Linked DNA regions of Natronomonas pharaonis DSM 2160. The protein of the gene in region 3 binds, or shares a complex with, the protein of the main gene of each other region. Links are inferred from orthologs where the notes say so. Each region holds a gene or a part of one and is shown on either strand. Other genes may lie near its edges.

Region 1 (9,770 bases), 880 kb from region 3 along the record:
TGGAAACGATAAGAACGGGTTCTCAAGCGGCGGCGATGCGACGAACCGCATTACCTCACTCGTGAGGAAGGCGACGCTCGGCAAGCTCACGCTCCAGTGTGAGGTCGACAGCACCGAGCGAGTGCTACTCCTTGTTTCGGGGCCGCCGGAAGCGCTCAACCGAAAGGGTATCGACAAGGCGCGCAAGTGGCTCGAAAGCCAGACCGACTGCATGGAGGTCCGCGCCGGCGACTACCCGCTGCCCAACGAGGACAAGGTCGCCGCGATTGTCGTTCTCTCCGGTGTCACGGATGTCCCGCGCGTCAAAGAGATGCAGCGGATGGCCGTCGAGGCCGAAGAGAAAGTCGAAGAGATTCGCTCGCAAAGCAAAGATGACTTGGATGACCTCATAGAATACGGCGACGATGAAACGCAGTAAGTTCGTCGCGCTGCTGGTCGCGGGATTGCTCGTCGGGACGCTGTTTGTCGGCGGTGCTGCCGCGGCAACGAGCAGCTCCGAAGACCTTCCTGAGGACGCTGAGGTCGGTACCGACTTCGAAGCGAACTTCGAAGTCGAAGACCTCTTCGACGAGTTCAACACGTGGACGCTTGCGGCCGAAACTGAACTGACAGACGTGACGTGGACGGTCTGGCAGTACGACCCGGCCGGCTCCGAAATCGACCGGAGTGAGACGGACGGTCAGAGTGCGGCCCAAGATGTCGACATTGACGACAACGTCGACCGAATCGAGGTCCGCGTGACAGGAACGGTCCCGGAAATCGAGAACATCAGCTACGACCCGCCACACCAGTTCAGCGCGGCGAACTTCACACAAGAACGGTCGGGTGGCACGGACCGCCACATCAACGACCACGGTGTACACCACTACACCGAGGAGAGCAATGAAGCCCGACAGGCGCTCGACAGCGCCCGTGAAGCCGTCAACGCCTCCGGAAGTGGGCAAGACACCTTCGAAAGCGCCGTGTCGTCCTACGAAAACGGGAACTTCGAAAACGCCATCTCGCTGGCCGAAAGCGCCGAAAGCGACGCGACGCGAAGCCAGCTTATCCGAACCGGCCTCCTCGCCGGCGGTGCCATCATCGTCTTGGCACTGCTCGGCTTCGGCGGCTACCGTGTCTATCAGTCGCGAAAGCAAGATACGAGCCGACTGAGGTAGATGGACGTTCTCGTCCCGTTTGCGGCTCGCGAGCCCAAGACACGGCTCGCCGGGACGCTCGATGCCGACGAGCGGGCCGCGTTTGCCCGTGCGATGCTTCTTGATGTCTGTGATGCTGTCGAAGCAGCCGGCGGCGAACCGACCGTCCTCGCCACAGAGCCACTGGCTATCGAACAGCCGGTCGTTGTCGACAAACGGCCGCTGACGCCAGCGATTGACGCACATCTCTCGCCGCCCGCGGCTGTCGTGATGGCCGACGTAGCGCTGGTGACGCCGGCGGCACTGCGGCGACTCTTCGCAACCACCGGCGACGTTGTCATCGCACCGGGACTCGGTGGCGGCACGAACGCCCTCGTCGTCCGTGCGGATGGTTTCACAGTCGACTACCACGGCACCTCGGTACGAGACCACCGCCGCGCGGCCGAAGGCGCCGGTATCGATGCCCGAAGTGTCGACTCCTTCCGGCTGGCCGTCGACATCGACGAGCCGACCGACCTCGCGGAGGTGCTGTTGCACGGCGACGGCCGGAGCGCCGACTGGCTCAAAAACGCTGGGTTCCGGCTGGCCGAGACGGATGGCCGGACGACAGTCGAGCGGCGCGGATAACACCGCCGGCAGGCGAGCGTTTTAGTGCCGGAGGCTCTCACCGGAAGATGTGTTCGGAGCGGCCGACTACGGCGTCGACATACAGGTTGACGACGGCGACACCGAGCGGCTGCTCTCGGTAACACCCGATGACGTCTCGGCGGCTGAGTCGCTTTCCTTCTGCCGGAACGTCTTCGTACCGCTGACGACAGCCTGCCGGTACACTTGTACCTACTGTACCTACTACGAACCCCCGGGACAGGCGTCGCTCCTGTCGCCGGCGGAAATCCGGGACATCTGTGAACGCGGCGCTGACGCCGGCTGCACGGAGGCGCTTTTCACATTCGGCGACGACCCCGACGACCGCTACGAGCGGATTCACGGCCAGCTCGCCGAGTGGGGCCATGACTCGATACACGACTACCTTCGAGAGGCCTGCGACATCGCGCTTGACTGCGGGCTGTTGCCGCACTCGAATCCCGGCGACCAAACGCGCGAGCAGATGGGGCGTGTCGCCGACTTGAACGCCTCGGTGGGTGTTATGTTGGAGACGACTGCCGAGGTACGCGCTCACGGCGGCCCGCGGGCGAAGGAGCCGGGACAGCGGCTGGCGACTATTGCGACTGCCGGGGAACTCGGCGTCCCGTTTACGACCGGGATACTGGTCGGCATCGGCGAGACGGCCCGGGACCGCGCCGAGAGTATCCTCGCTATCCGGGAGCTTCACGAACGGTATGGCCACATTCAGGAGATTATCGTCCAACCGGTGTCGAACAACGACCGCTGGCAGCAGGGGTCGCCCGAGCTAGAGACGCTTCGCCGGGCGACAGCGATGGCCCGTGCGGGGCTGCCTGCGGAAATAAGCGTCCAGTCGCCGCCGAACCTCGCGCCCGTCCGGGAGCTACTCGATTGTGGGGTCGACGACCTCGGCGGTGTCTCGCCGGTGACCGACGACCACGTCAATCCCGACTACGCGTGGCCGGCGCTGCGCGAGCTAGAAAACATCGCAGAGGAAGCGGGAGTGCCGCTCGAAGAGCGGCTCCCAGTACAGGACCGCTACGCAGCCAGTGAGTGGCTCTCGCCTCGTATCCAGTCGGCCATCGAGGCCGACAGCGAAGCGGGACGACGATACCGGCGCGTGTTGGAAAGCGTCTAGGGTTCCGGCTCCGGTTCCGGTTCTGGCTCCGGCTCCGGCTCGCCCTGCGGACCCTGTATGGCTTCGAACTCGTCTTCCGGGACGATGGCCTGCACGTGTTCTGAGGCGAGCGTGCCGACGATGGCGTCGCCGCTGCCCTCGACGAGCACGAGACCGAACTCCAGTTCGGAGTCGAGAACGGAGAGCGCCTCCGTCCCCTCGGCGTGGGCCTCGACGCCGTCGATGGCGTCCTGAAGCAGCTGCCGCTGGGTGTCCTGCAGTTCGCCCTGTGCCTCTTCAATCATGTCCGACGCCTCTTGTTGGTCGATTTCGCCGGCCTCGAAATCTTCCTGGGCTTCCTGTTGGATGCCCTCAAACTCCTGCTCGGCGGCCTGCATCTCCATTTGGTCGATAGCGACACCGATTGCGACGGTGTGTGGACCTTGGCCGGACATATCGGCCGGCGCACCGCCGTCCTCGGTATCCATGTAGCCACATCCTGCAAACGAAGCCGCCGCACCGACGCCGCCGGCCTGCAACAGCCGGCGTCGCGAAACTTGTGTTTCCATCGGCTAGGCGTGGGAGAGTGAGGTACATAAGGGTGTTCACGTCGCCGTCGAAAGGGTCGACAGCGGCAGCCGGCAGCGGTGTTGAGAAGGCGGTCACAGGAGTGGTGTTCCGTCCGCTCGGGGGCCGAGTCGCGGGCCGACAGAGGAGGCATCGGGGTCGACGACGCGCCGTGTCTCGTAGTCAGTCGAACGCTCAACCGGCACGCGGCCGATGGAGGTTATCATATCGGCATACTCCTGTATCGACCGGAACTCGCCGTAGTCGCCGCCTGCCCGTTTTGTAATCTCCTCGGAGAGAATCGTCCCCATGAAGTCGTCGGCACCGCAGTTGAGCATCTTTAACCCCTGCGTATCGCCGTACTTGACCCACGACGACTGGATGTGGTCGATGTTGTCGAGATAGAGCCGCGAGACGGCAACCATCAGTTCGTCTTCGTGGGCTGACGCACCGCCGTCGACGAGTCCGCGTTCCTTCAGCGGCGTCTCCTGATGGATGAACGACAGCGGAACGAACTCCGTTATCGCGCCGGTTTGGTCCTGCAGGTCACGGATGCGGTCGAGATGTATCGCCCGGTGGGCCTCGTTTTCGACGTGGCCGTACATGATGGTCGCCGTGGTGTCGAGGCCGACCTCGGCGGCAGCGGTCATCGCTTCGAGCCACTCGTCGGAGCCGATTTTCCCCGGGCAGATGGCGTCTCTGACCTCGTCGACGAGAATTTCGGCGGCAGTTCCCGGGACGGAGTCGAGTCCGGCGTCGCTGAGCCGCCGAAAGACCGTCTCGTAGTCCCAGTCGGTACCGCGTCGGGCGTGGTAGGCCTCCTCGGGTGTCATCGAGTGGATGTGGACGTCGTCGACGTTCATCGCCCGGAGCTGGTCGACGTACGTGCCCGGGTCGGTTTCGTAGGTCGAGGGGGGCTGGTAGTTGTGGCCGTCGTCGGCCGCCGAGAGGATTTCACGGTGCTCTTCGTCCAGTGCCAGTGCCGGGTGAAGGCCTGATACAGAGGTGACCTCGTAGATGCCGCGGTCGACAGCGTCAGCGACGACCTCGCGTGACTCCGCCGGCGTCTTGGTGAAGCCGGCGTTGTCGCCGTCGTAGTCCGCTTCGAAGCGCTGGGCGGCGTCCTTGAAATTGCAGAAGAGGCACCCGACGTTGCAAGCGGTGGTGACGTTGTTGTTGAGGTTGGCGACGAAGGTAACCTCCTCACCGACGACCTCGGCGCGGCGGCGGTCGGCTGCCTCTAATACCAGCTCCTTCCGCGATTGGTCGATGCCCTCGGTGTCGGAGCTGGTGGTCAACAGCTCGATGGCGTCATCAACATCGAGCCGGACCCCCGAGCGGGCCTTCTCGAGAGCGTTCTCGAAGGACTGGTCGGTCACGGGCCGGCGCTCAAATTGTAGTTCCGCCGGCACGTTCGCCGACGCCTCGAAGGCGTCCATACCACCCCTCCAGACTGCACGGTAAAAACCCCACCGGGACCGGCAGCCGTCCCCGGTGTCGACAACGCCCTCGGTGGAGTCCGAGTGCCCTCCCGGCGTCAGACGATGTCAGAACCCATCGAGGTCGGTCTGTTCGGCCTCGGCGCGTATCCGCTCACAGGTCGACCACGAGGTACGGACGCAGGGCGGGAAGCCGCCCTCCTGCTCGAACGCCTCCCGGAGGAACGCTTTCGTCGTCGGGTCGCTCGGATAGCCGCTGCCGACCGCGCCGTACTGTTCGCTGAGTTGCTCGACGTGACGTTCCCGGGCGGATTTGGCGATGATGCTGGCCGCGCCGACGAGGTCGTCGCTGCCATCAGCGCCGTGCTCGGCAGCGACCGAAACGTCAAGGGTGGCGGCGGCTGCGACCCGGTCGGCGAACCTGCCGGCGTCAACATCGCCGGCATCGCACAACACCGTCTCGCCGGATGCAGCGACGCCATCGAGAGCCGCAGCGTGTGCCGCGACGGTGAGGTCGTTCATATTCGCGTCGTCGATGTCGGCGGGCTGACACTCGACGACGGCGACATCGATACGGTCGGCATCCCGTAGTCGGTCGGCTAGGGCCTCTCGTCGGTCGTCGGTGAGCCGCTTCGAGTCGTCGATACCGTCCGGGAGCGCCTCGGTGGGCGCACGCACCGCGGCGACGAACATCGAGCCGACGACTGGACCCTTGCCAGCCTCGTCGACGCCGACAAGCGGGGTCACGCCGTCCCCGTCAGCAGGTGTCACGCTCCGGAGACCGGCTCTCCGTCGCGTTCGAGCCGGTAGTCGTCGGTGAGGAACGGCTCATCGACGCCCTCGACAGCAAGGACATCGAGGGCAGTGACGGTCGCCCCGACGCCGAGCAACCCGGCAAGACTCGGCTCGGTGCGCCCCTCGTCGCCGCTCATCAGCTCCTTGATGTAGAGCCCTCCTTCGCCGTGGACCTCGACGGTTGCGGCGTGGTCGGCTTCCAGTTCACCGTCGATATCTAGAACCGTCCGTTCCCGGACGAGGTCTGCCCGCCGATGGTCGACCCGGTGGGGCGTCCGCTGTTCGATTGTCGTGCCGTCAAGTTCGGCCAGTGCCGCCTCGAAGTCCGACTCGTCGACGGCCGCACCGAACTCGACTGTGGCCCGGTAGGTCTTGTCGCCGTCGTGTTCTTTGACGCGTTCGACCATCTCGTAGGTGACGGCGGTCAGGTTCTCGATTTCGACCTTGCCGTCGGCGTGGTCGTGGGCCTCTTCCCGGAGCGCTTCGAGGTCGGCTTGCCGTCGGCGGGGCTGTTTGATTTCGAGGACGAAGGGACGGCCAGTCCCGAGCATCAACGCGTCCACGTCCTCGCGACCAGCGCCGTGGAAGACAGCCTCCGTACCGCGGAACGCACTGAGAAATGGCGGCGAGATGAGTTCCGCGACGCTTTCGTCGTAGCGGTCCCACTCAGTCTGTGGGATGTCGCGTTCGAGCTTCCGATAGCGGCCGTAGATGGCAAGCGAGTTGCGCTGTACTTCGACCGTATCGGCATCAAGGTCCAGCAGGAACTGCACGTCCGGCCGCTCGAAGTCGACATCGGCGTCGAGCCGCGCGCCGACCCGGCGGCCGACCTCGCGGTTGAGTTCCGTTTTGAGCGGCTCGCCAGCGTCTTCCGCAAGACCTGCCTCGGCTCTGAGCAGGCGGTCGTTTTCGGCCACAAGTGGCGGGACGCGTGTTCCAACCTGATATGTGTATAATTCCGTCTCACCGAGGGCATCGACGACGCGGTCGGCGAACTCCTCGAAGCGGTCACAAATGCCCTCACAGACCCAACAGTCTGCCTCTGGTTCCTCGTAGGGTTCGTCGTCTTCCAGAGCGATGGTTGTTCGGAGCGACCGGCCGCGGGCCTCGTTTGTGAGTCCGAAGCTCCGGTCGGCAAAGAGCCGACCGAGGCAGGCGTTACAGACCGGACCCGAATCAAGCGCGTCACGGGCGGCGTCGAGAACCGTCATTGGCAGGTATCGGTGGCCGGTCGCCTTCGGTGTTGTGTTCGACGGTTATGTGTCGGTCTCGACGAGCGACCGTAGCTCCTCGCGCCGGTCGCGTATCGCCCGCCGGTAGGCCTCCTGCTGGTCGAAGGTCGCCGATTCAAGCCGGGCTTTTAGAACGACCAGTTCGTGTTGGAGCTCCCGGGCTCGCTCGCGGTCCTCCGGCGGAACACCCGCTGGGGCTTCCTTCGGGTAGTCGCGTGCCATACTGTCGTGTAGGGCGCGTGGGATGGAATGTGTACCGACGCCCACCAGTGGTTGCCGGAAATCGCCGAGCGGGTGTCCCCGCCGCCGACAGGTTCATTCCGCGCCGGGCGGACGTTGTGGTATGGATATCAGTACAGGGGTCGTCCTCGCGGCGGGCGAGGGGACGCGGCTACGACCGCTGACGAGGACCCGGCCGAAGCCGATGCTACCGGCGGCCGGTCGGCCGATTCTCGAACACGTCCTCGACGTGCTCGTCGACTGCGGCATCGAGCGGCTCTGTATCGTCGTCGGCTATCGACGCGAGCGGATACAGAGCCACTTCGGCGACGACTTCCGTGGGGTGCCGATAACGTATGTCCATCAGAAAACGCAACTCGGCAGCGCTCACGCCTTAGAACAGGCTGCACCGGTGGTCGACGGGCCGGTGCTCGTCGTCAACGGTGACCGCGTCATCGGCGAACCGATAGTCGATGATGTCCGCACGGCGTTCGACGGCACGCCGACGCTGGCTGCCATCGAGCATCCGACGCCCTCAAAATACGGAGCTGTGGAGGTATCGGATGGGCGGCTCCGGTCGTTCTACGAGAAGCCCGCCCCCAGTGCCGGGCCGTTCAGCCATATCAACGCCGGAGTCTACGCTTTTGACAGGGCGGTCTTTGAGACCATCGAACGGATGCCGCGTCCTAGCGGTGAGTTGCAGCTCCCCACAGTCGTTGAGACGCTGCTGGAAAACAAAGCGGTACACGCAGTCGAGACAGCCGGGCTATGGGTCGACGCCACCTATCCGTGGGACCTGCTGGCTGTACTCCGGGAGCTGCTCGAAGCCGGGGCAGTCGCCATCGAGGAACGGGAGCCGCAGGTCTGGGTTGCCGACAGCGCACGGGTCCATGAGGCCGCGACGCTGCAGCCGCCGGTTGTCGTCGGGCCGGATGCGGAGGTTGCTGCTGGTGCCGTCGTCGGCCCGCATGTTGCCGTCGGGCGGAACGTGACCGTCGGCGCAAACACAACAGTGCGGGATTCGCTGCTTGACTCGGACAGCAGAGCCGACGTGGGTTCGATACTGTGTGATTGTGTCCTTAGTGAAGCCGCCAGCGTCGGCCCCGGTGTTGCCGTCCCCGGCGGCCCTGGTGATATCAGGGTCGGCGACGACATCTTCGAACAGCAACGACTTGGGGCGGTTATCGCCGACCGGGCGACCGTCGGGGGCGGAGCAACGGTTACAGATGGGGCGCTCATCGGGGTGGGGGCGACTGTCGCCGCTGGCGTTGTGCTTGAGGCCAACGTTGCAGACGAGGCTGAGGTGGTTCGCTGATGTGCGGTATCGTTGGCTGTGTGAACGGGCAGTCGACGGTCGACAGAGTCGCCGACGGGCTCTCACGCCTCGAATATCGGGGCTACGATTCGGCCGGTATCGCCGCCGGCGGCGACAGCCTCAGTGTCGTCAAGCGAGCCGGCGAGCTAGATGCGCTTGAAAACGCGCTCGAATCGGAGCCGATTTCTGGGACGGTCGCTGTAGGCCACACCCGGTGGAGCACGCACGGCCCGCCGACGGACGGCAACGCGCATCCCCACACCGACTGCGAAAATAATGTTGCTGTCGTCCACAACGGCATCGTCGAGAACCATCGACAGCTTCGGACAGAGCTCGAAGCCGACGGGCACCGCTTCGAGAGCGAAACCGATACCGAAGTCATCCCGCACCTCATCGAAGCCGAGTTGGAAGCAAAACAGCCGCCTGAGGCCGCATTCAGGGCGGCCATAGAGCGGCTCGACGGGAGCTATGCTGTTGCCTGCGTCATTTCGGGGGAAGACGCTGTTTTCGCTGCGAGACAGGATTCGCCGCTCGTAGTCGGCATCGGCGACGGGGAAACGTACCTCGCAAGCGACGTACCAGCGTTCCGTGAATACACCGACCAAGTAATCTATCTCGATGACGGTGAGGTCGCCGTGCTTCGACCGACCGACTGGGAGATTTCGACAGTCGACGGAACGCCGGTCGAAAAGTCGGTCGAGACCGTCCCCTGGAGTCCCGAAGAGACCGGCAAGAGCGGCTATGAGCACTTTATGCTCAAGGAGATTCACGAGCAGCCACGGGCGCTCCGGCAGTGTCTCCGCGGCCGCGTTGACGAACTCGGTGGCAGAATCGAGTTCGAGGAGTTGTCGCGGCTGTCCCCGGAGCGTCTTCACCTCGTCGCCGCCGGGACGAGCTATCACGCGGCTCTATACGGGGCGTCGCTGTTCCGAGTGGCCGGGATTCCGGCTGACGCATATCACGCCCACGAGTACGCGCTGTCACCACCACCGGGTGAGGCGCTCGTCGTTGGGGTCTCACAGAGCGGCGAGACGGCAGACACGCTGGCGGCGACACGGGCAGCACGCGGCGCAGGGGCGGAGACGCTGGCGGTGACAAACACCGTCGGATCAACGCTCGCAAGGGAGTGTGACCACGTCTGCTACATTCGGTCGGGGCCGGAAATCGGGGTCGCAGCGACGAAGACGTTTGCCGGCCAACAGACGACGCTGGCGTTGCTCGCCGAGTGGCTGGCGGCAGACACTACGGACCGGGAGACGATTGCCGCCCTCCGGAGCCTGCCGAGCGACGTCCAGGCCGTCCTCGACAACTCTCGGTCGGAAGCAG
Region 2 (10,004 bases), 1.5 Mb from region 3 along the record:
GGTACACACCACTGCGCCGGAAGCAGCCGCCCGAGCCGTCACAGCGGTTCCCGGTGTCGCCTCGGCAAGCCCCGCTGTGCGGGTCTCGCCGGAGGCCGCCGAGATTGAAGCCGCACTCGCCGACCTCGCGCGCGGCCGCGAGTTCGACAGCTACGCCGTCCGCGCATCGCGCGCCCGCGATGACCACCCGTTTACGAGCCCCGAACTGGAGCAAAGCGGCGGGGCAGCCGTCGGCGAGGTGACGGACGCAACAGTCGACCTTGAGGCCCCGGCGGTGACCTTCGAAGCCGACGTACGGCCGGACGTGGCCTACGTTTTCGCAGCCCGGCACGAGGGACCGGGGGGGCTCCCGGTCGGCACACAAGCCCCGCTCGTGGCGTTGGTCTCCGGCGGCATCGACTCGCCGGTCGCCGCCGCAGAGATGCTCCGCCGGGGGGCACCGGTCATTCCGGTCTACGTCGACCTCGGCGACTACGGCGGTGTCGACCACCGTGCTCGGGCCATCTCGACCTGCGAGCGGCTCGCAGCGCGTGCGCCCAACACCGACTGCCGACCCTACGTCGTCGACGGCGGCGATACTCTCGACGACATCGCGTCGGCACTGGACCGGGGGCGGATGCTTTCGGTGCGGCGGTACTTTTTCGCCGTCGCCGAGGCCATCGCCGAAATCGAGGACGCCGCCGGCATCGTCACTGGCGAGGCCCTCGGACAGAAATCGAGCCAGACCGCCCGGAACCTGCAGGTCACCTCCGCGGCGGTCGAACTGCCGGTCCATCGGCCGCTGCTCTCGATGGACAAACCGGAAATCACCGAGCGGGCACGGAAGCTGGGAACCTACGAGGAAGCGACGATACAGGCCGGCTGCAACCGGCTGGCCCCGGACACCCCCGAGACAGACGGCCGCCTCGAAAAGCTCCGCGACCTCGAACCCGACAACCTTCTGGAACGCGCCCGTGAGGACGCGCTGGCCGCAACACGGGTGTCGCTTTCGGACGCCTGAGCGCGGTCAGGTCCAGCGGTCCAGCCCTGTCTGGATGACGGACTCCTCGATGCGTTCGAAGCCGCGTTCGACCTCGTCGGCCGGCACCCCCCACGTCTCGGTGACGAACTCGCGTGCGCGCTCGAAGTCCGGGTCGATGTCCGTATCGTAGTCGTAGTCGTCTGTGACCGCGGGGTCGAGAAACAGCTCGCGGATGCGGTCGGCGTGGGGGATGTCGTCGTCGCGGGCCGCCAACACGCTCCGAAGGTCGCCGTGTTCATGAATCAGTTTCACGGCGGTTTTCGGTCCAACGCCGGAGAGTCCCTCGTTGAAATCGGTCCCCATCAGGATGGCGGCGTCAACGAGGCCCTCCCAACTCAGGTCGTGGGTCGAAAGCGTCGCCTCGAAATCCATGCACTCGGGGTCGCCGTTGCTCGTCAGCCCCCGCAGCGTGTACGGAGCGCCAAGCAAGAGCGCGTCGTAGTCCTCCGAGCCGACGTAGTCGGCGTCGCCGCGTCGAGCCATGTGAGCAGCCTGTGCCTCCCCTTCAGCGGGCGCTTCGACGACCGGCACGTCGAGCCGTGCAAGGAGCTCGCGGGTTGTCTCTACAATCGTGTCCGTGAGCCGCTGGGTCCGAGACTCGAGGGCGGCGATTTCGGCGGCGTCGGTCTCGTCGCGTTCCTTTGCGGCTTCGAGCTGTGCCTCGTAGCGTTCGCGCTGGTCGCGTCGCTTTTCGACCTCGTCGGCTTTCAGGTCGGAGACACCACCGTCGAAGACGAACACCGGCGTCACGTCGTGTTCGAAGAACTTGGGCAGCCCCTGGACGACGCCGATGAGGTTGGCGACCTCCTCGCCGTCGGCGGTCGTGTACGCCTCGCTCCGGGTGAACTTGACGGTGGTCGTCAGGTACCGATACAGCCAGTTGTGGGCGTCGACAGCCACGACCGACCCGCCGAGTTCGTCGAACGGCTTGGGCTCGATGGCCGCCAGCGTCCGGAGGTCCGCGTTTCCCATTGTGCCCGGGTTCGCACGGCGCGGGCTTGAAATCGCCGGTCGGCGGACGACGAGAGTGTTTTCAACCTGAGGCGGCTACCGTAGAGCAATGAGTCGTCGGCAGACCGTCGACCGTGCCGCAGTGGCCGTCTTCGCCGCCTTCTCGATTGCCGGACTCTTTGTCTTCCGAGCGGCAATGGGCTGGTCAGTCACGGACCCGTACGTCCCGGCCGGCGTCCACGAGGCGCTGCCGGCGACGGCCTGGATTTCCGTTGTTCCGCTGTTCGTCCTCGTGGGGCTGCTGGCGGCGATCTTCGTATACCGGCTCTCGGGCGTTCCGATGCCCGGCAGCCGGTATCGCGACTAGTCCGTGGGCTCGGGGGGCGTTGCCTGTCGCTTCCGACGTAGGAAGGCCGTCTCTGCTTGTTCGAGGTCACGTTCGCGGTACCGGTCGAGGCCACGCTGGTACGTCTCCTTCGAGCGGTCCGGCGCGGGCGCGTCAGTCGGTCGCTCCAATATCAGCTCCGCGATGCCGGTCGTTTCGCCGGTGTATGCAAACCCCGCCCGGTAGAGCGCCTCGTAGGCGAAGGGGTTGTTCACCGCGATTTTGGCCGTCGCATAGCCGCGCCTTTCGGCCCGTGCGACGACGAAGCGGCAGAGCCGCGGGCCGAGCCCCTCGCCGCGGCGGTCCGCCCGGACGGTGACATACCGAAGCCACAGCGTCTCCGGAGCGGTCCGGTCGGCGTTGAACGCGACGGCGGCGACAATATCGTCGTCGAAGTCGCGTTCGGTGTCGGCACCGCTCGGGTCGCGGACGACGGCCTTGCCCGTCGAAGACATGACGAACTTGCCCGCGTAGCTGAATTGACGGTAATCAAGCCGCAGGGTCGGTCCGTCAGGGGGCCACCCGAGCAGTTCCGGCTCCATAGCGGGGCTTGTGGGACAACGATGTTATGGCCGGCGGTCGATGGCCGCGTATGCGCTGGGATGTACAGGCCTTCGACCTGTTTGCGCCGCTGTACGACATCTGGATGCCGTCGGCCGACGAGACCGCGCTCCGAAAGGGACTGGCGTGTGCCGACCGCGAGGGAGACCGAATCATCGATGTCGGCGGCGGCTCCGGGCGGGCCGCCCGGACTGTCGGCGCGACAGTCGTCGACCCTGCTGCCGGAATGCTGGCGCGGGCGCGGGCCAAAGGGCTCGAAACCGTCCAGGCGAGCGCGACCGACCTCCCTCATCCGGACGACTCGGTCGATGCCGTCATCGTCGTCGACGCGCTTCACCATTTCCCCGACCCCGAGGCGGGCCTCGCGGAGATATCGCGCGTGCTCGCGCCGGGCGGCGTCCTCGTCGTCCGCGAGTTCGACCGCTCGACACGGCGTGGCCGGCTCCTCGAAGCCGGCGAGCATCTGTTCGGCTTCGAATCGACGTTCTACACTGCCGCGGAGCTAGAAGCAGCCATCGAGGCGGCCGGGTTGGAGGCACGTCCGGTCGAGTACGGCTTCGAGACGACTGTTTGCGGCGTCGCACCCGCCGGCAGGGACGACGAGTAGCCACCGGCTGATGGACTACTCGCCGTCCGGCCGCCGAGGGAGCACCTGTCCCCAGACGTGTTTGTCCAGCAACCGAACCGTCATCGGCTCCTTGACCTCGATACAGCAGGAGAGCCGCGGGTAGCCGAACCGGACCGCCGCCGCATCATGCCAGTGGGCCGGCTCCGGTGGCGGGTCGACCTCGACGGTGCAGGTCGCACACAACCCCCTGCCGCCACAGTTGACCCGCGAAGAAACCGTCCCGTAGACTGAAAAGCCTCGTTCGAGGAGCACATCCCGGAGTACCGACCCACGCTCGACCGTGATGGTCGATTCGTCAGCAGCGGTGATAACGGTCAGTTCGATGTCATCGCCCATGCGAACGATTAGCCCGGGCGTCACAAAACCGCTCCGCCGCCGGCGATGTACAGGCGGTTGAGGCGACTGCCCGGGGGCTTGCCCCCGGGGTGAGTTCACCACCTAGCGGAGTTTGAAATAGAGGAACCGCCACGCCGAGATGACGACCGCGCCGCCGACGAGCATGATGCCGATGAAGACCGGCTCAACGCCGCGTTGGGGGAGGGCGACGTATCTGACGACGAAGCCGACGATTGCGGCCGGCACCCACGACCGGATAGCGAGCGGAATCGAGGAGTTCGGCGCGGAGCCGCCGCCGGGCGAGTAGGCACCGATGAGCGGCGCACAGATAACCCACCCGAGGAGGAAGGGGCCGGCAGCGGCCAGATAGATTGTCGGGTCTGCGAGCATGGCGTCGAGTGGCCAATGCGAAAGCGTCCCGAGGAAGATGAACGCGAGCAGGACAACGATGTCTCCGACCGCTATCGGCCACGTGCTCGCATCGAGGCGCTGTTCCAGGAACGACTGCTCTGACATGGCCGACCGTTCGACGGGGGCGTATCAAACCCTTGCGGATTCGATGCCGAAACGGCTTTTCGCCGGCCGGCCGAACGCGGTTCCGTGCGAGGTCGTCCCCGCCCCGGACGCCGGTCCTCCAGAGCGGCGCTTGTCGTCTCCAATCTCGTCCCGCTCGTCGCCGCCGTCCTGCTCGAGTGGTCGTTGACGGTACTGCTCGGTATCTACGTCCTTGAGTTGTATGCGGTGCTGTTTTGGACTGCGGTGAAGCTACCGTTCGCCGAGCGGACGGTGGTCCTCGACGAGGAGCCGACAGAGACCCGCTTCCGGCTGTTCGACCGGGGCTGGTCGACTGACCTCGAAGAAAAGCGCGGCGGCATCCGGCTTTTCGGATGGTTGCCGCCGGTGTACCCGCGGAACATCCCTGCGTTCGTCGTGTTCACCGTCTTCGTCGCGCCGTTGGCTGCTCTCGTCGCCTTCATCGTTTTCGCACTGTCGCAGCCGACAATCACCACGGAGGTCGTCTCGTTGTTACTTTTGGGGGGACTGGCGGTCTTTCTTAGCCGCGGTGTCTCCTTTGTCACGGAGTACCTGTGGCAGGGCGGCTACCGTGACCACTCGACCCGGAGCCTCATCTCCGGGCCGTTCCGCTATCTCGCCGGCTTCGGCGTCCTGATGATTGTTCTCTCCGCGGCCGTCACTGAGGCGTCAAACCCCGATGGAGTCTCGACGGCGGCGGTGCTCGTGGTGGTTGTCGCCGGGAAGATAACGGCCGAACTGTACTTTTACTGGCGGGACCACACCGAAGGCGGGCGGCCGCTCTTCGAGCGGTTCCTCGATGGCGACGAACGACGGCCGTCGTTGCCGGAGCCCCCTGACGCGGACCCGACAGCCATCCTTCGGCCGCGGCGGCTCGCGGTCGCCGGCGGTGGGCTTCGGCGCGGGGTCGCATACCTGTTCGTCGGCGGCGACGGGTCGCTCGGCGTCCTGTTCGTGGGGGCGTGTCTACTGGCGGCGCTCGTCTCGCCGGGGGCCGTCCTCGTCGTCGCCGCGGGGGTCGGGATTCCGGTCGTCGCGCTGCGGGCGTTCGTCTACTGGCTGCGATACGGGCCGCTGGAGTATCGCCTCTATGCGGATGTCGTCATCGAGCACGACCGGCTGCTGGCGGCGCCACAGCGACGGCTGCCGCGCGGTGCGGTCGGTGACGTTGCAACACACGAGCCGAAACTGCCACAGCTCCTTGCCAACGAAAGCGTCGAGCTTCGGCCGGCCGGCTGGAGCGATGCCGGGCCGGTTACGGCTCGCCATCTACCGGACGGCGAGCGGCTTCGGGAGTGGGCCGACGGCTAGCCGGCGGTTGCGTCGTCCCTTTCTAGCCCGGCGTCGGTCGGCGGGCGCAACAGGAGCGCCGCCAGCCCCGCCGCGACCGCGAGCGCACCGCCGAGTGTGAGCGTCGGCACCCAGCCGAACGCCGCGACAAGGGCTCCAGCGACCGTGCCCGCGAAGACGCCGCCGCCGACCTTCGCGGTGTAGAGGGCGGCGTAGTTGCTCGAAGAGTGTTCCGCGCCGTAGTAGTCGGCGACCATCGCCGGGAAGTAGACGTACAGCGGCGACGAAAAGAACATCGCTCCCAGCACGAAGGCGACGAAGGCGATGCCGGCATCGGCCACTCCGGCGGGAACGAGCGCCAGTCGGAACGCGCCCGCGAGAACGAACGAGACAGCCATGACGTGCACGCGGTCGAAGCGGTCCGAGACCGCCCCCAACACGAGCCGCGAGACACCGGCCGCAATCGGCAGCAGCGTCGCGGCGGCCGTGGCAACGACCGCAGCCAGCCCCAGCGCTTCGGCCATCCGGACGACGTTGGCGATGAGCAGCAGGTCAGCGCCCGCCGTCGCGACGAACATCGCATACAGCAGCCAGAACTGCCACGTTCGGAGCATCTCGCCGGTCGTGTACGCTCGCCCCCGGAGTGAGGCCGCGAGGCCGTCGTCGTTGTCGTCGGCCCGGTCGTCGAGGCCAAGCCAGTCTTCCGGAGGGTCTCGCAGGAGCACCGCGCCGACGAGCAACACGAGAAGAATCACCAGCCCGACGTTCCGGAGCACGTCGGCGTAGCCCGCGACGGTCGCGTTGGCCCGAACGTACGGGACGACGAGCGCGCTCCCGCCGGCGAAGGCCATCGTCCCGATGCCGGTCGTCAGTCCGGTTCGGTCAGGAAACCACTTGACCGCGGTGTTGACCGCGACGGTATAGACGATGCCGACGCCGACCGCACCGAGCGAGTAGAGGACATAGAGCTGCCAGACGCTCGTGGCGTACGCGAGGCCGATGTAGCCGCCGCCGGCGAGAAGCGCCGCGAAAAACATGAGCGCCCGCGGGCCGCGGCGGTCGCGCCACCAGCCCGCCGGTAGCTGCGACAGCGACTGGAAGACGACATAAAACGAAAAGACTGCTCCGAGCGCCGGCAGCGCGATGTCGAGGCTCTCGGCCAACGGCCCCTCGATGGACGACCAGACGTACTGGTAGGGACTGACCGCAGCCATCATCGCCGCCGCCGCGACGATTTGCCACCACCGGGAGAAGCCAAGAGCCTCCCGCGCGCGGCCGGCATAATCGATGTCCGACGAATCACCCATCGACAGCAGGTTTCCGCGGCGGTAGGTTAAACCACCTGATACGGCCATTCGGAAGGCGGCCCGTTGCTGCTGGGGTCGGCGAGCCGGCGACATCCGGTGCTGTTCAGGATTCGTGTCACACATACCGCTGGAGCGGGCCTTAAAAGACATTCGAACCGCCCTGCTGCATCCTATTCCTGTCGTTGAGAGCCGCTAAGACCTATTCTGCTCCTATAACGCCTCTATAAGTTATGAGTATAATCTATGCTGGTTCTACAGCACCTCTCTATCTATCCAGGGTAAAGTATCAATCAAATCTGGAAAACACTTATATGGATATCACTCATATATCTTGATGTATTATGACTGGTTATTACGACATCGTCCTCGGCCTCATCCCCGCTTCACTCATCGGCCTCACCGCACTCTTCGTCTTTGGGGGGCTGTCGCTTTCGGCGTCCGTCCCGCTTGCGTCGGTCGCCACTATCGGGCTGATGGGCCATGCGATGTTCGTCAACGCCCCTGGTCCGTCGGAGCCGGCTACGAGCCGGCCGGCTGATTCGGCCGCCCAGACCGGTGTCTCCGCCGACTGACCGCGAAGCACGAGTTTTTGCCGACGGCCGACGAAGGCCGTTTCATGACTGACGTTCTGTTCCTCCGAAGCGACGAACTCGCCGGCCTTGCAACGCCGGCCGAATACGTCGACGCTGTCCGCGATGGCTACGAAAGCTACGGCACCGACGGCACGGCCGCCCCACGAACGAAGCTCACAAACGAGGAGCCGCCGGGCATGTGTACCGGCTACCTCGCCGTGCTGCCCTCTGTCGGCGCGATGGGCGGGTACACGTACGCCGCGGGCTTCGGCGACGGCGATGTCCACTTCGCCCTGCCGCTTTTCGACGCCGAATCTGGGCGGATGATAGCGCTGCTCGATGGCGCGTCGATGAATCCACACAAAACCGGCGCGACGGGCGCGGTGGCGGTCGATGCGCTCGCACGCGAGGACGCGACGACATGTGCGGTCATCGGCTCCGGCGCGCAGGCCCGCGGCCAGCTCCGGGCGACGGCCACGGTCCGGGAGTTCGAGACCGTGCAGGTCTTTTCGCCGACGCTGGAGAGCCGACAGTCCTTCGCCGACGAGTTCGACGACCGACTCGCGGCGGCTGTCTCCGCGGTGCCGAGCGCCGCCGACGCGCTCGATGGCGCTGATGTCGTTATCACCGCCACGCGGGCGAGCACCCCCGTCTTCGAGGACGCCGACCTCCCCGACGGCGCACACGTCACCGCGATGGGACAGTACGACCGTGGTAAATACGAACTCCCGCCGGAGACGGTCGCCAGAAGTACCTACGTGCCGGACCTCCACGACCGCGCCTTCCAAGATGCCGGTGCGTTTCTGGCCGCCCGCGATGCTGGCCTCGTTGACGACGACCATATCCGGGCCGACCTCGGGGATATCGTCGCCGGCGAGGCGGCAGGCCGCACGAGCGATGAGGCGATAACAGTCTTCGATAGCGGCGGCACGGGCGTCGAGACAGTCGCCGCCGCGTGGATGCTCTACGAGAAAGCCCGGGAAGCGGGGCTTGGGGAGCGAATCGAGTTCGCACCCGGCAGCGAAGCGTTGACTGGCGAGTAGCCGCCTACACGATATCGGCCGGCGAAAGCGGCTCGGCGGCGGTGCGGTGCTGTTCGTGGACTGAAGCCGCCCACTCGGCGACAGCTTCGTCGTCGGTGTCGAGCGCCGCCTGTACGACGCCATCGTCGTCGCGCAACAGGAGGCTGACGGTGCCGTCGGCAAGCGTCACGGCAAGCGAGAGCGGCCCCTCGTAGACGTGGATGTCGGCACTCTCGGCGGCCACGAGTTCGCGGAGCTTCGGCCGGAGCCGGTCGTCGTCGACGAGTGCCTCTATCGCCCGGGCGGCGAAGACCCCGTCGACAGTACAGCCGTCCGCTACGGCCCGACGCCGGAGCAGCCGCAGCGTCCGGTCGTTGAGCGCCCGTGAGACCGCGCGAATGTGGCCGGCTTCCCGCAGAATGTCCAGCGACCGCGTCACCGGCGCACTCGGTCGGGTTTCGGTCGGCGTGGTGAGCGTCGCCGTCCGGAGCCGCCGGAGGTCGACATCCAACTCGTCCGGGAGCATACCCACGACCGGACGCAGCCGCCGCTCGGTCTCCAGCCGTTTCCGGAGGTCAAGGACGCCGTCAGCGACGAGGTTGCCGGTCGGCGTGGCGACGTATGCGCCGTCAGTCCGGGCGAGCCAGTTTCGTTCCTCGAAGTCGCGTAGAATCCGGCCGAGCGTCGCCTGTGAGGCACCCGTCCGCTCGGCGAGTTCGCTGCGGGTGTGGGGGCGTTCGGAGACCGCTTCCAGCACCGCAATGCGGTTGCCGGAACGGGCGAGAAACTCCATCTCCGCCAGCGCGTCGTCCATACGACGAGTCGGGCCGCTACGTCAAAAGAACTTTCGCAGTATGAAATTTTTTCAGGGTAAGAAATCGCGGCATGGGGGCGCAGACCTGCAGCGGACAATCGTACTTCTCGTCGGGAAATAGTTTCTAGATTGGCTTAATAGGTTCGGTCAGGTAGACATGCATAACAATGAAGTCGGATATTAGAAACATTTGTTTTTCGGCATCCTCCATCTGCCGCCCGTTCGCTACGGAGGTGGCCTCTCGGTGAGTCTCCGTCGAGCGATAGGGCTGTTTGCTGTCGCCAGCCTCGCGTTCGGCGGCACGTTCGTCGCCGCCCGCGCCGGACAGGTCTACATCCCGCCGCTGCTTTTCGTCGCCATCCGGTTCGACCTCGCGGCGATACTCCTGCTCGGCTACGCCGCCTACGCGACCGAGGGCTCTATCCGCCCGCGAACGCGCGGCGACATCGGCGGCGTCCTCGCCGCCGGCGTGCTCACTATCGGGCTAGCAAACGGCCTGCTCTTTGTCGGGCAGGGGTACGTCACCAGCGCGGTCGGCGCGATTCTCTTCAGCCTCGTGCCCATCATCGCCCCGCTGTTTGCG
Region 3 (9,950 bases):
CGTGGGCCGCTGACCTGAAGGGCGATGACATCGTCTCGCTGTGTTACTTCGGTGACGGTGCAACGAGCGAGGGGGACTTCCACGAGGGGTTGAATTTCGCCGGCGTCTTCGACCTGCCGGCGGTGTTTTTCTGCAACAACAACCAGTGGGCGATTTCCGTCCCCCGCGAACAGCAGTCGGCCTCGGCGACGCTGGCACAGAAGGCCCACGCCTACGGCTTCGAGGGGGTTCTCGTCGACGGGATGGACCCGCTTGCGGTGTATAAGGTGACGCGAGAAGCCGTCGAGAAGGCTCACGCCGCCGACCCGTCCCGTGACGACGCCCCCGGCCGGGCGTGTCGGCCCACGCTCATTGAGGCCATCCAGTACCGTTTCGGCGCGCACACGACCGCCGACGACCCATCCGTCTACCGTGACGACGACGAGGTCGAACGCTGGAAACAAAAAGACCCGATACCGCGGCTCGAACTGTTCCTTCGGGACCGCGGGCTGCTCGATGACGAACGCGTCGCCGCCATCGAGCAGTCGGTGACCGACGAGGTCGCCGACGCCGTCGAGGCCGCCGAGTCGACCGAACGGCCCGCCCCGGACTCGATGTTCGACAACGTCTACGCCGACCGCCCGCCCGAACTCGACGCACAGCAACGGCAACTGGACCGACTTCGCAACCGCTACGGCGACGAGGAGCTACTGGAATGAGTACGGAAACACAGAGTCTCACGCTGGTACAGGCCGTCCGCGATGGACTCAAAAGCGAAATGGAACGCGACGAGGACGTTCTCGTCCTCGGCGAGGACGTCGGCAAAAACGGCGGCGTCTTCCGGGCGACGGAAGGACTCTACGACGAGTTCGGCGAGGACCGCGTCATCGACACGCCGCTGGCCGAGTCGGGCATCATCGGGTCCGCCATCGGCATGGCGGCCTACGGGCTCCGACCCGTCCCCGAGATTCAGTTCTCGGGCTTCATGTACCCCGGTTTCGACCAGCTCGTCTCCCACGCTGCCCGGCTGCGGACCCGCTCTCGTGGGGACTTCACCTGCCCGATGGTTCTCCGTGCCCCCTACGGCGGCGGCATCCGTGCGCCGGAACACCACTCCGAGTCCAAGGAGGCATTCTACACCCACGAGGCCGGACTGAAAGTCGTGATTCCCTCGACGCCGTACGACACCAAGGGACTGCTGGCGTCGGCGATTCGCGACCCGGACCCGGTCGTCTTCCTCGAACCGAAGCTCATCTACCGGGCGTTCCGCGAGGACGTGCCCGAGGAGCCGTATACGGTGCCGCTCGGGGAGGCGGCTGTCCGGCGTGATGGAACCGACCTGTCGGTGTTCACGTGGGGAGCGATGGTCCGGCCGACGCTCTCGGCTGCCGAGTCGGTCGCCGAGGACGGCATCGACGTCGAGGTCGTCGATATGCGAACACTGTCGCCGATGGACCGCGAGACAATCGTCGAGTCATTCAAGAAGACAGGGCGGGCGGTGGTCGTCCACGAGGCCCCCAAAACCGGCGGGCTCGCGGGTGAGATTACTGCGACGATTCAGGAGGAAGCCCTCTACTACCAAGAGGCCCCGGTCAACCGCGTGACTGGCTTTGACGTTCCCTACCCGCTGTACGCGCTGGAGGACTACTACATGCCCGAGGACACGCGAATCGAGGACGCGATACGGGAAACCTACGAGGCATAACATGGCACACGAGTTCGAACTCCCCGACGTCGGTGAGGGACTGACCGAGGCCGAAATCGTCCGCTGGCTCGTCGAACCCGGCGAGACGGTCACCGAAGACCAGCCGGTCGCCGAAGTCGAGACCGACAAGGCGGTCGTCGAGGTGCCCGCTCCCGTCAACGGCACGGTGGCGGAACTCCGCGCCGAGGAGGGCGAGATGGTTTCGGTCGGGACCGTCATCATCACCTTCGATGTCGACGGCGATAGCGACGCTACTGACGACGAGGGTGAACCCGCGGACAAAGCCACCACGGATGAAGCCGCCACGGAAGACGACGACTCAACCACCGATGCCGCCCCGACGGGTGCCGACGGTCGCGTCTTTGCTGCCCCTTCCACACGCCGGCTCGCCCGCGAACTGGGCGTCGACATCGCTGCCGTCGACGGAAGCGGCCCCGGCGGCAGAGTGACGGAGGCTGACGTTCGTGCGGCGGCCGACGCGACCGACACCGTCGAAAGCGGGGCTGACGATGCGCCGCCGTCCGGTGACGACGCAGATACGGATGACACGGACGATGACGTTCGCTCCGCGGTTCGCCGCGTCGACGAGGAAGCAGACGACGGCGGCTCGGACGCGACACCCGACGAGAAGCCCACTGCCGCCGAAGCGGCCGACCGCGACCGAACGCTCGCTGCGCCGGCGACCAGAAAGCTCGCTGACGAGAGCGGTGTCGACCTCGATGCGGTTCCGACGGACGAAACACGCGACGGTGAAGCCTTCGTCACGCCCGAGCAGGTCCAGCAGTACGCCGAGGCCCAAACCGAGGCGCAGGCGGCCGATACGGCCGCTGTCGCCGATACGACTGCCGACACTGCCGGGGACGAGCGCATCCCCTACCGCGGCATTAGGCGGACCATCGGCGAGCGGATGGCGGAGTCGAAACGCACCGTCCCGCATGCCACCCACCACGACGAGGTCGACGTGACGCGGCTGGTCGAGATTCGTGACCGACTCAGCGACCGGGCCGAGGCCCGCGATACGAAGCTGACCTACATGCCGTTTGTCCTGAAAGCCGTCGTCGCTGGCCTACAGGAACATCCGGTGCTCAACGCCCAACTCGACGAAGACGCCGAGGAAATCGTCCTCAGAAGCGACTACAACGTCGGCGTCGCCACCGCGACCGACGCCGGGCTGATGGTGCCGGTCGTCGACGATGTCGACCGGAAGGGGCTGCTTGCTATCGCTGACGAGATGCGCGACCTCGTCTCGAAGGCCCGAGAGCGCTCTATCGCCCCCGAAGAGATGCAGGGCGGGACCTTTACCGTCACGAACTTCGGAGCCGTCGGCGGCGAATACGCTACGCCCATCATCAACTACCCGGAGGCGGCGATTCTCGGCCTCGGCGAAATCAAACGCAAGCCTCGGGTCGTCGACGACGAAATCGTCCCTCGCGACGTGCTGACGCTCTCGCTTTCTATCGACCATCGCGTCATCGACGGCGCGGAGGCCGCGAGCTTTGTCAACACCGTTTCGGCGTACCTCGAAGACCCTGAGCTGCTGCTCTTGGAGTAGCTAGCTCCCGTCGCTGTCGCGACCGCCGCACGTCGCGTGCGCCCGCGACTCAATTGGTTTTTTAGGGAGGCGGGCAGAAGGGAGACGTATATGTTCAAGGCTATCGTGAGCGCGGACACGCTCGGGGCGGCGCTGGATTCGGTAAGCGTCCTCGTCGACGAGTGCAAGGTCCGCCTCGACGAGGAGGGCCTCACGATTCGTGCGGTTGACCCCGCGAACGTCGGCATGGTCGACCTCGAGCTTTCGGCGTCGGCGTTCGAGTCCTACGAGACCGACGGCGGCGTCATCGGCGTCAATCTCGACCGCCTCGAAGACATCGTCGGGATGGCCGACTCGGGCCAGCTCGTTCATCTCGACCTCGACGAGGAGACCCGCAAGCTCCACATCTCGCTCGATGGACTGGAGTATACGCTCGCGCTTATCGACCCCGACTCCATCCGCCAGGAGCCGGACCTCCCTGACCTCGATCTGTCCTCCGAAATCGTCATCGAAGGCGCTGACATCGACCGTGCGGTCACCGCCGCCGACATGGTTTCGGACCATATCGCGCTGGGTGTCGACCCCGACGCCGAGGAGTTCTACGTCGACGCCGAAGGCGACACCGACGATGTCCACCTCGAACTCGACCGCGAGGACCTCATCGACCTCACGCCCGGTGAGGCGCGGTCGCTGTTCTCGCTCGACTATCTCAAGGATATGAACAAGGCGATTCCGAAAGACGCCGAAGTGACCATGGAACTCGGCGAGGAGTTCCCCGTCAAGATGCACTTCGATTTCGCCGAGGGCGACGGCCACGTCACCTACATGCTCGCACCGCGCATCCAGAGCGACTGATACGGACTCGCGTCACGAACGTTCTACGGACCGAGAAGCAAACGCACTCCTGTCTGGTCGCTCGGTGGTCTCTACGGAGACGCCACCGAACGAGCGTGCGTCCCGCCCGCTTCCATTTTTGACTGCTCAGAACACTGCCGGCTACCGGCTGCCAACGGCGCGTTCGACGTACTCGACGGCCTCCGTTGGCGTCTCGACGGGCTGGAAGCCATCGAGCTCGATGTCGTGGGTTCGCAGCCCGGCAACCGGCCGCCCGAGGTCAAGCGCGTGGCCGAGTTCCGAGAGCGTTCCGGCCGCGCCGTCGACGGCGATGACGGCATCGCCGTTGCGGACGACGACAACGTTCCGAGCGTTCCCCAGCCCGGTCGCTATCGGAGTCGTTACCCAGTCGTTGGCTGCCGTCCGGTCGCGTCCGGGGAGGATGCCGATGGTCTCGGCCGGCGGCTCGGCGTTGTGCGCGCCGCGACAGACAGCTTCCATTACACCACCGAGGCCGCCGCAGACGACCGTGTGTCCGTGTTCGGCGAGGGTTTGTCCGACCGACTCGGCGATGGCCGCGCTCTCGTCGCCGACACTGGAGCCGCCGATAACCGAAACGCGCATCCGTCAGACTGCGTCCTGAATGATTTCGAGGGCGTCCTCGCGGTCGTCCCACTCGAGGAAGACGGCTACCGAGGTCGCGCTGGTGACCAAATCGAGGACGTTGATGTGCGCGTCCGCGAGCGGGTTGATGATGTCTTCGAGAATGCCGGAGTTGTTCGGGAGTTCGCCGCCGGTGATGCGGATGACGGCGATATCGTCGTCGACGGTGACACTCGACAGTTCGTCGAGGTCGATGACTGCTTGATGGAGGACGGTTTCGGCTTCCTCGGCCACTTCGGCATCGACGTAGAAGGTCACCGAGTCCATTCCGCTGGCGACGGCATCGACGTTGATGTCTGCCTCCGATAGCTCCGTCGACAGGTCGGAGAGAATCCCGGGCGTGTTGCGGATGGCCCGCCCGGCGGCGGTCAGACACGCCAGCGGCTCCTCGCGCATATCGATGAGGTTCTGGAACTGGCCTTCGATGGTCGTGCCACCGTCCAGTAGGTCGCCGTGCTGGTAGTGGGCAACACGGACAATCATGTCCGCAGTCTTGTAGGAAAGCGCCGACGGTGCGACGACCTCCGCACCGCGGAACGAGAGGTTCCGGAGTTCGTCGACGGTGATTTCGCCGACGTTTCGGGCACCTTCGACGACGCGCGGGTCGCCGGTCATGACGCCCTCGACGTCGGTGATGATGACGACCTCGTCGGCGTTCATGTAGTTGCCGAGCATCACGGCCGTCGTATCGGAGCCGCCGCGACCGAGTGTCGTCACGTTGCCGGCGTGGTCCTGTGCAAGGAAGCCGGTGATGACGGGTACGTACCCCTCGGCAGCCATATCAGCGGCGAGTTGCTTGGCGCGTCGCTGCGTCGCCTCGACGTCGACTTCCCCGTGCTCGTCGGTGATGACCGGCCACTCCTCGGTCCCGGGTTCGAGGAACTTCGCGTTGATGTCACGGGCACCGAGCGCGGCCTTCAGCATCCGCACCGAGGTCCGTTCGCCCATCGAGACGATTTCGGCCTCATCGGCTTCGTCGGCCTCGAACTCGATGGCGTCAAGCAGGAAGTCGGTCGTCGACCCCATCGCCGAGGCGACGACGGCGACTTCGTGGCCTTCCTCGACAGCGGCGGCGATAGAGTCTGCGGCCCGATTGACCCGGTCGCCGTTGCCGAGACTGGTCCCGCCGAACTTCGCAACTACGCGCATACTTTCACCCGCGCTCCAGTTCGGACGCTTCCCGTGTGGTAGCTCATACCCCCCGGTAGCCAGTCCCGGGAAATAACGGTGTTCATCTGTGGCGGGTTGTGGTCTCCGCCCTCGGCCGCCAAAGGTTAATCCCCTCGAACGTGTTAGCTTTCCACATGAACGTACGGGACGCCGTCGAGGCGGACGCCGAGCGGCTGGCGGCGCTGACCGACGCTCCGACCGACGTGATGCGGAACCTGATTCACGACCGGACGGTCAGGGTTGCCGACGACGACGAGACGGTCGAAGGCTTCGTCAGCTTCGACGTACAGGCGGGGACGGTCCACGTCACGCAACTGGAGGGAGACTGCGAACTCTGTGAGCGCCTGCTGGAGGAACCTGCCCGGTTCGCTGCGTGCGAAGAGATGGACGTTGAACTGTTGGTTCCTGAGACCGACACTGATGCGGCTGATGCCGCCGTCGAGGCTGGCTTCGAGGAGTGCGGCCGTGGTCCCCGCTTCGACGGCGTCGGAACGACCCGCTATGAGTGGCAGCCGGACGCATAGTCCCAGCCGACGGCCGGAGCGTCTCACCACCACCGCTTAGTACCTGTCGGTTGTCGTATCCGTATGGACGGAACACGCACCCCGGCCCCAACGGAGAAGCCGGTCGTGCTGACGATAGCGGGCAGCGACTCCGGCGGCGGCGCCGGTATCCAAGCCGACCTCAAGACCATCGAGGCGACGGGCGGGTTCGGCACCTCCGCAGTGACCGCAGTGACCGCACAGAATACGACGGGTGTCGCGTCCAGCCACGTCCTCCCGGTCGAGGAGCTTGCAGCACAAATCGAGGCTGTCACCGACGATTTCGATGTGCGGGCGGTCAAAACCGGTATGCTGGCGACCACCGAGGTCGTCGAGACGGTCACCCAGCGAGTCGCCGACCTCTCGTGTCCCGTCGTTGTTGACCCGGTGATGGTCGCGGCCACGGGCGACCGGTTGCTGACGGAGGCTGCCGAGTCGGCCTACGAGGACTTGCTCGCGGCGGCGACACTTGCGACGCCAAACGCCGACGAGGCAGCGGTACTGACCGGTTCCGAGCCGGAAGACGAAGCCGAGGCTCGGGCGGCCGGACAGGAGATAATTGCACTCGGGGCCGACGCGGCGCTGGTCAAGGGCGGTCACATGCCCGGCGATGCGGTCACTGACGTTCTCGTCGCTGATTCCGGGACGGAGGTGTTCTCACATCCCCGAATCGACACCGACGCGACCCACGGCTCCGGCTGTACGCTGTCGGCGGCTATCGCCACACATCTCGCTTCGGGGGCTCCGCTGTCGACGGCCGTCGAACGGGGAGTCGACTTTATGGAGCGGGCTGTTCGCTACCACCACTCCGTCGGCTCCGGCCCGGGCGCAGTTCACCACCTTGTGGACCTTCGTGATGACGCTGTTCGGGATACGGTCGCCGAGTCCGTACAGGACGCTGTTGACCGTCTCGTCGCCGAGGATGTCAGCCCGGCGATTCCACAGGTCGGCATGAACGTCGTCGCGGCGACCCCGTACGCTGAGACGACAGCCGATATCGCGGCGGTCGAAGGACGGCTCACCCGGGCTGTTTCCGGTGTCGCCCGTGGCCGTGGCGTCCGGTTCGGAGCGTCCAGCCACGTCGCGCGGTTCCTGCTTGCGGCCCGCGAACACCGCCCGGACCTCGCCGCCGCCGCCAACTGTCGGTTTGATGCTACCGTCGAGTCGGCGCTCGAACGACTCGACTGGACGGTCGCCGAATACGACCGCGACGCCGAACCCGAATCGGCAGAAAGTACAATGCAGTGGGCGGCCACCGAGGTGTTCGCCGACGGTGCCGACCCAGTGGCAATCATCGACCGCGGAGACGTCGGCAAGGAGCCGATGATGAAAATCGTTGCCACAAGTCCTGAAACTGTCGTATCACAGCTCATTGAAGCTGCCGACGAACTCCGCGAACGGTAAGCAACAACATAAAACACGTCCATTTTTCCCACGCCGGTAATCAACCAATGTAATTAATACCTGCTAATATTCATACATTAACGCCGAATACGCGAGGGAAACCCGTATTATTTTGGAAGGCTTTATGACCGTAGGGGCAAATGTTGCCCTATGGTTGATACGTCTAACCTCGACCGACGGAGCCTACTAAAGGGTGTAGGCGTTGCTGGTATCGCCGGCCTCGCTGGTTGTACCGGGAACGGCGACGGAAACGGCAACGGAAACGGCAACGGAAACGGCAACGGAAACGGCAACGGCAATGGAAACGGCGACGACGGTGCCGCTGGCGAAGCAATCGGCTGGCACGCTGGTGGGACTGGCGGCACGTACTACCCGTTCTCGCAGGAACTCAAGGACATCGTTGAGACGGAGACCAACCACACGCTGCAGGTCCAGTCGACCGGTGCGTCCGTCGAGAACGTCGGCAGCCTCGCCAGCGGCGACGCCGACTTCGCGCTTATCCAGAACGACATCGCGACGTTCGCTACTGAAGGCCGTGGAATTGCCGCCTTCGAGGGCAACCCGATAGAGAACCTCCGTGGCGTTGCGACCCTGTACCCGGAGACGATTCACATCCTCACCCGTCCGGCCGCGGACATCGAGACAGTCTCCGACCTTGAGGGCATGCGTGTCAACACCGGCGACTCCGGCAGCGGCACGCAGGTCAACGCCCTGCAGATTCTCGAATCGGCCGCCGGACTGACCCCCGACGACTTCGACGAACAGAACAGCGAGTTCGCCCAAGCGGCCGACCAGATTCGTGACGGCGACGTTGATGCGGCCTTTATTGTCGGCGGCTGGCCGGTCGGTGCCATCGAAGAGCTCGCGACGACGGCCGATGTCGACCTGCTGGAGCTTAGCGACGACGAGCGGGCGACGCTTCAGGAAGACGCCCAGTGGTTCACCGACGACACGGTGCCCGGCGGCACATACCCCGGCATCGACGAAGACACCGATACCGTCTCGGTGCAGGCGATGATTGCCACCCGCGAGGAGTACGACGAGGACATTGTTGAGGAGGTCACCGCGGCAATCTTCGACAACGAAGACCAGATTACCATCCAAAGTGAGTTCGTCAGCCGCGACACCGCACAGGACGGCATGCCGATTGAACTTCACCCCGGCGCAGCGGCCTACTTCAACTGAGCGATGCCGAGACGCGCGTGGCTTCCCATCGCCGCGCTGTCCGTTCTCGTCGTCGCTTCGGCCGCTGGTATCGTCGTCTCGGAGCGTGACGTAGGCACTCAGACCCTCGTCGTTGAGGACGCCACCGACGGGACGGAACTACTCGCCGTCGCCGTCGAGCCGGGCTCCGAGGTCGCAATCGAATACACCCACAGCGTCGAGCGAACGCCCGTTGTCGATGTCTACACGGTCGACGACGGCGAACTCGTGATGACCAGAAGCGAGTTCCAGTCGTTCGGTGCCGGACTACCGTCACGAGCGGATGTCGCGCTCGAAGACGGCGTCTTCGTTTACGAGCCGCCCCCGAAACGATATGCACAGCTCACTGTCGCCACCGGTCACATCGCCGACCACGACCTCGTCGTCGACGGCGAGCGGTACGACCTCGCGGCGCTGGCCGACGGCGAAAGCATCACGCTCGACCTCGAACACCGACTCTTTCATGGCCTATGACTGACGCTAGCTCCGACCCAGAGGACCGACCCACGAACACGGGGACCGACGCTGACCGCTCCGACGAGCGCTCCCCGACAGACACCGTCGACGCCGAGGAGGACCCGGAGAATATCCTCGAAGAAATCGAACGGAAGCGCTCCCTCCGCGGCTGGTCGGTCGTTCTCGTCGCGGTGGTCGGCATTCTGTTTTCGGCGTTCCAGATGTGGCTTTCGGCCCGCGGGTTCATCGTCGAGGTCACGGTTCCGTTGGCCGGTACCTACCGCATTACTTCGTTTGAAACGCTCCAGATACGCTCGGTCCACGTCACCTTCGCGCTGATAATGGCATTCCTGTTGTATCCGCCATTGACCGGCGCGGGACGGCTTACCCGCTCTATCGGCGGGTTCCTCGACGTGGTCTCGAACCGTGTCGGCGGCTCTATCGCGGCCGCTATTGCTTTTCT

Evidence for each region.
Region 1: the proteins of NP_RS01415 (region 3) and rnhB are in contact, whole or in part, in a crystal structure (PDB 3P83), measured with the Archaeoglobus fulgidus proteins. The link is inferred for Natronomonas pharaonis DSM 2160 from one-to-one orthologs. Residues at the interface, in WP_010877842.1 of Archaeoglobus fulgidus: Val39, Ala42, Asn43, Val44, Ala45, Met46, Leu125, Asp168, Ser194, Asn218, Tyr219, Pro220, Ile237, Leu238, Ala239, Pro240, Arg241, Ile242, Glu243, Ser244; in WP_010878125.1 of Archaeoglobus fulgidus: Ala74, Ile178, Ala179, Ile183, Arg190, Ser195, Asn196, Leu197, Arg198, Gln199, Lys200, Thr201, Leu202, Asp203, Phe205.
Region 2: the proteins of NP_RS01415 (region 3) and fen are in contact, whole or in part, in a crystal structure (PDB 1RXZ), measured with the Archaeoglobus fulgidus proteins. The link is inferred for Natronomonas pharaonis DSM 2160 from one-to-one orthologs. Residues at the interface, in WP_010877842.1 of Archaeoglobus fulgidus: Asn43, Val44, Ala45, Met46, Pro120, Arg121, Pro123, Leu125, Gln151, Met192, Ser194, Asn218, Tyr219, Pro220, Ile237, Leu238, Ala239, Pro240, Arg241, Ile242, Glu243, Ser244; in WP_010877775.1 of Archaeoglobus fulgidus: Lys326, Ser327, Thr328, Gln329, Ala330, Thr331, Leu332, Glu333, Arg334, Trp335, Phe336.

Annotation. Positions count from the first base shown.
Region 1 is NC_007426.1:1,154,761-1,164,530, reverse strand. What follows is about bases 3,812-6,516. They hold rnhB (ribonuclease HII), read right to left. Parts: upstream 5,631-6,516; coding sequence 4,992-5,630; downstream 3,812-4,991. Other genes in these bases: NP_RS05900 (tRNA pseudouridine(54/55) synthase Pus10), read right to left, coding at 5,651-6,516; cofH (7,8-didemethyl-8-hydroxy-5-deazariboflavin synthase subunit CofH), read right to left, coding at 3,812-4,883. Also shown: NP_RS05935 (tubulin/FtsZ family protein), read left to right, coding at 1-418; NP_RS05930 (hypothetical protein), read left to right, coding at 405-1,157; cofC (2-phospho-L-lactate guanylyltransferase), read left to right, coding at 1,158-1,763; 7,8-didemethyl-8-hydroxy-5-deazariboflavin synthase subunit CofG, read left to right, coding at 1,813-2,898; NP_RS05915 (hypothetical protein), read right to left, coding at 2,895-3,446; more of cofH, read right to left, coding at 3,540-3,811; more of NP_RS05900, read right to left, coding at 6,517-6,889; NP_RS05895 (hypothetical protein), read right to left, coding at 6,935-7,132; NP_RS05890 (sugar phosphate nucleotidyltransferase), read left to right, coding at 7,254-8,444; glmS (glutamine--fructose-6-phosphate transaminase (isomerizing)), read left to right, coding at 8,444-9,770. UniProt on the Methanocaldococcus jannaschii protein: Endonuclease that specifically degrades the RNA of RNA-DNA hybrids.
Region 2 is NC_007426.1:1,823,781-1,833,784, forward strand. The notes cover bases 1-2,939. They hold fen (flap endonuclease-1), read right to left. Parts: upstream 1,994-2,939; coding sequence 1,007-1,993; downstream 1-1,006. Other genes in these bases: NP_RS09350 (tRNA sulfurtransferase), read left to right, coding at 1-1,000; NP_RS09360 (hypothetical protein), read left to right, coding at 2,082-2,339; NP_RS09365 (GNAT family N-acetyltransferase), read right to left, coding at 2,336-2,899. Also shown: NP_RS09370 (class I SAM-dependent methyltransferase), read left to right, coding at 2,950-3,525; NP_RS09375 (2Fe-2S iron-sulfur cluster binding domain-containing protein), read right to left, coding at 3,541-3,882; NP_RS09380 (DUF3054 domain-containing protein), read right to left, coding at 3,985-4,398; NP_RS09385 (DUF6498-containing protein), read left to right, coding at 4,483-5,727; NP_RS09390 (MFS transporter), read right to left, coding at 5,724-7,013; NP_RS09395 (hypothetical protein), read left to right, coding at 7,355-7,585; NP_RS09400 (ornithine cyclodeaminase family protein), read left to right, coding at 7,630-8,628; NP_RS09405 (helix-turn-helix transcriptional regulator), read right to left, coding at 8,633-9,421; NP_RS09410 (DMT family transporter), read left to right, coding at 9,666-10,004. UniProt on the Methanocaldococcus jannaschii protein: Structure-specific nuclease with 5'-flap endonuclease and 5'-3' exonuclease activities involved in DNA replication and repair.
Region 3 is NC_007426.1:274,305-284,254, reverse strand. The notes cover bases 2,314-5,198. They hold NP_RS01415 (DNA polymerase sliding clamp), read left to right. Parts: upstream 2,314-3,326; coding sequence 3,327-4,070; downstream 4,071-5,198. Other genes in these bases: NP_RS01405 (aspartate kinase), read right to left, coding at 4,677-5,198; NP_RS01410 (TIGR00725 family protein), read right to left, coding at 4,212-4,673; NP_RS01420 (dihydrolipoamide acetyltransferase family protein), read left to right, coding at 2,314-3,236. Also shown: pdhA (pyruvate dehydrogenase (acetyl-transferring) E1 component subunit alpha), read left to right, coding at 1-698; NP_RS01425 (alpha-ketoacid dehydrogenase subunit beta), read left to right, coding at 695-1,684; more of NP_RS01420, read left to right, coding at 1,686-2,313; more of NP_RS01405, read right to left, coding at 5,199-5,861; NP_RS01400 (hypothetical protein), read left to right, coding at 6,017-6,406; thiD (bifunctional hydroxymethylpyrimidine kinase/phosphomethylpyrimidine kinase), read left to right, coding at 6,470-7,828; NP_RS01390 (TAXI family TRAP transporter solute-binding subunit), read left to right, coding at 7,979-9,013; NP_RS01385 (DUF1850 domain-containing protein), read left to right, coding at 9,017-9,505; NP_RS01380 (TRAP transporter permease), read left to right, coding at 9,502-9,950.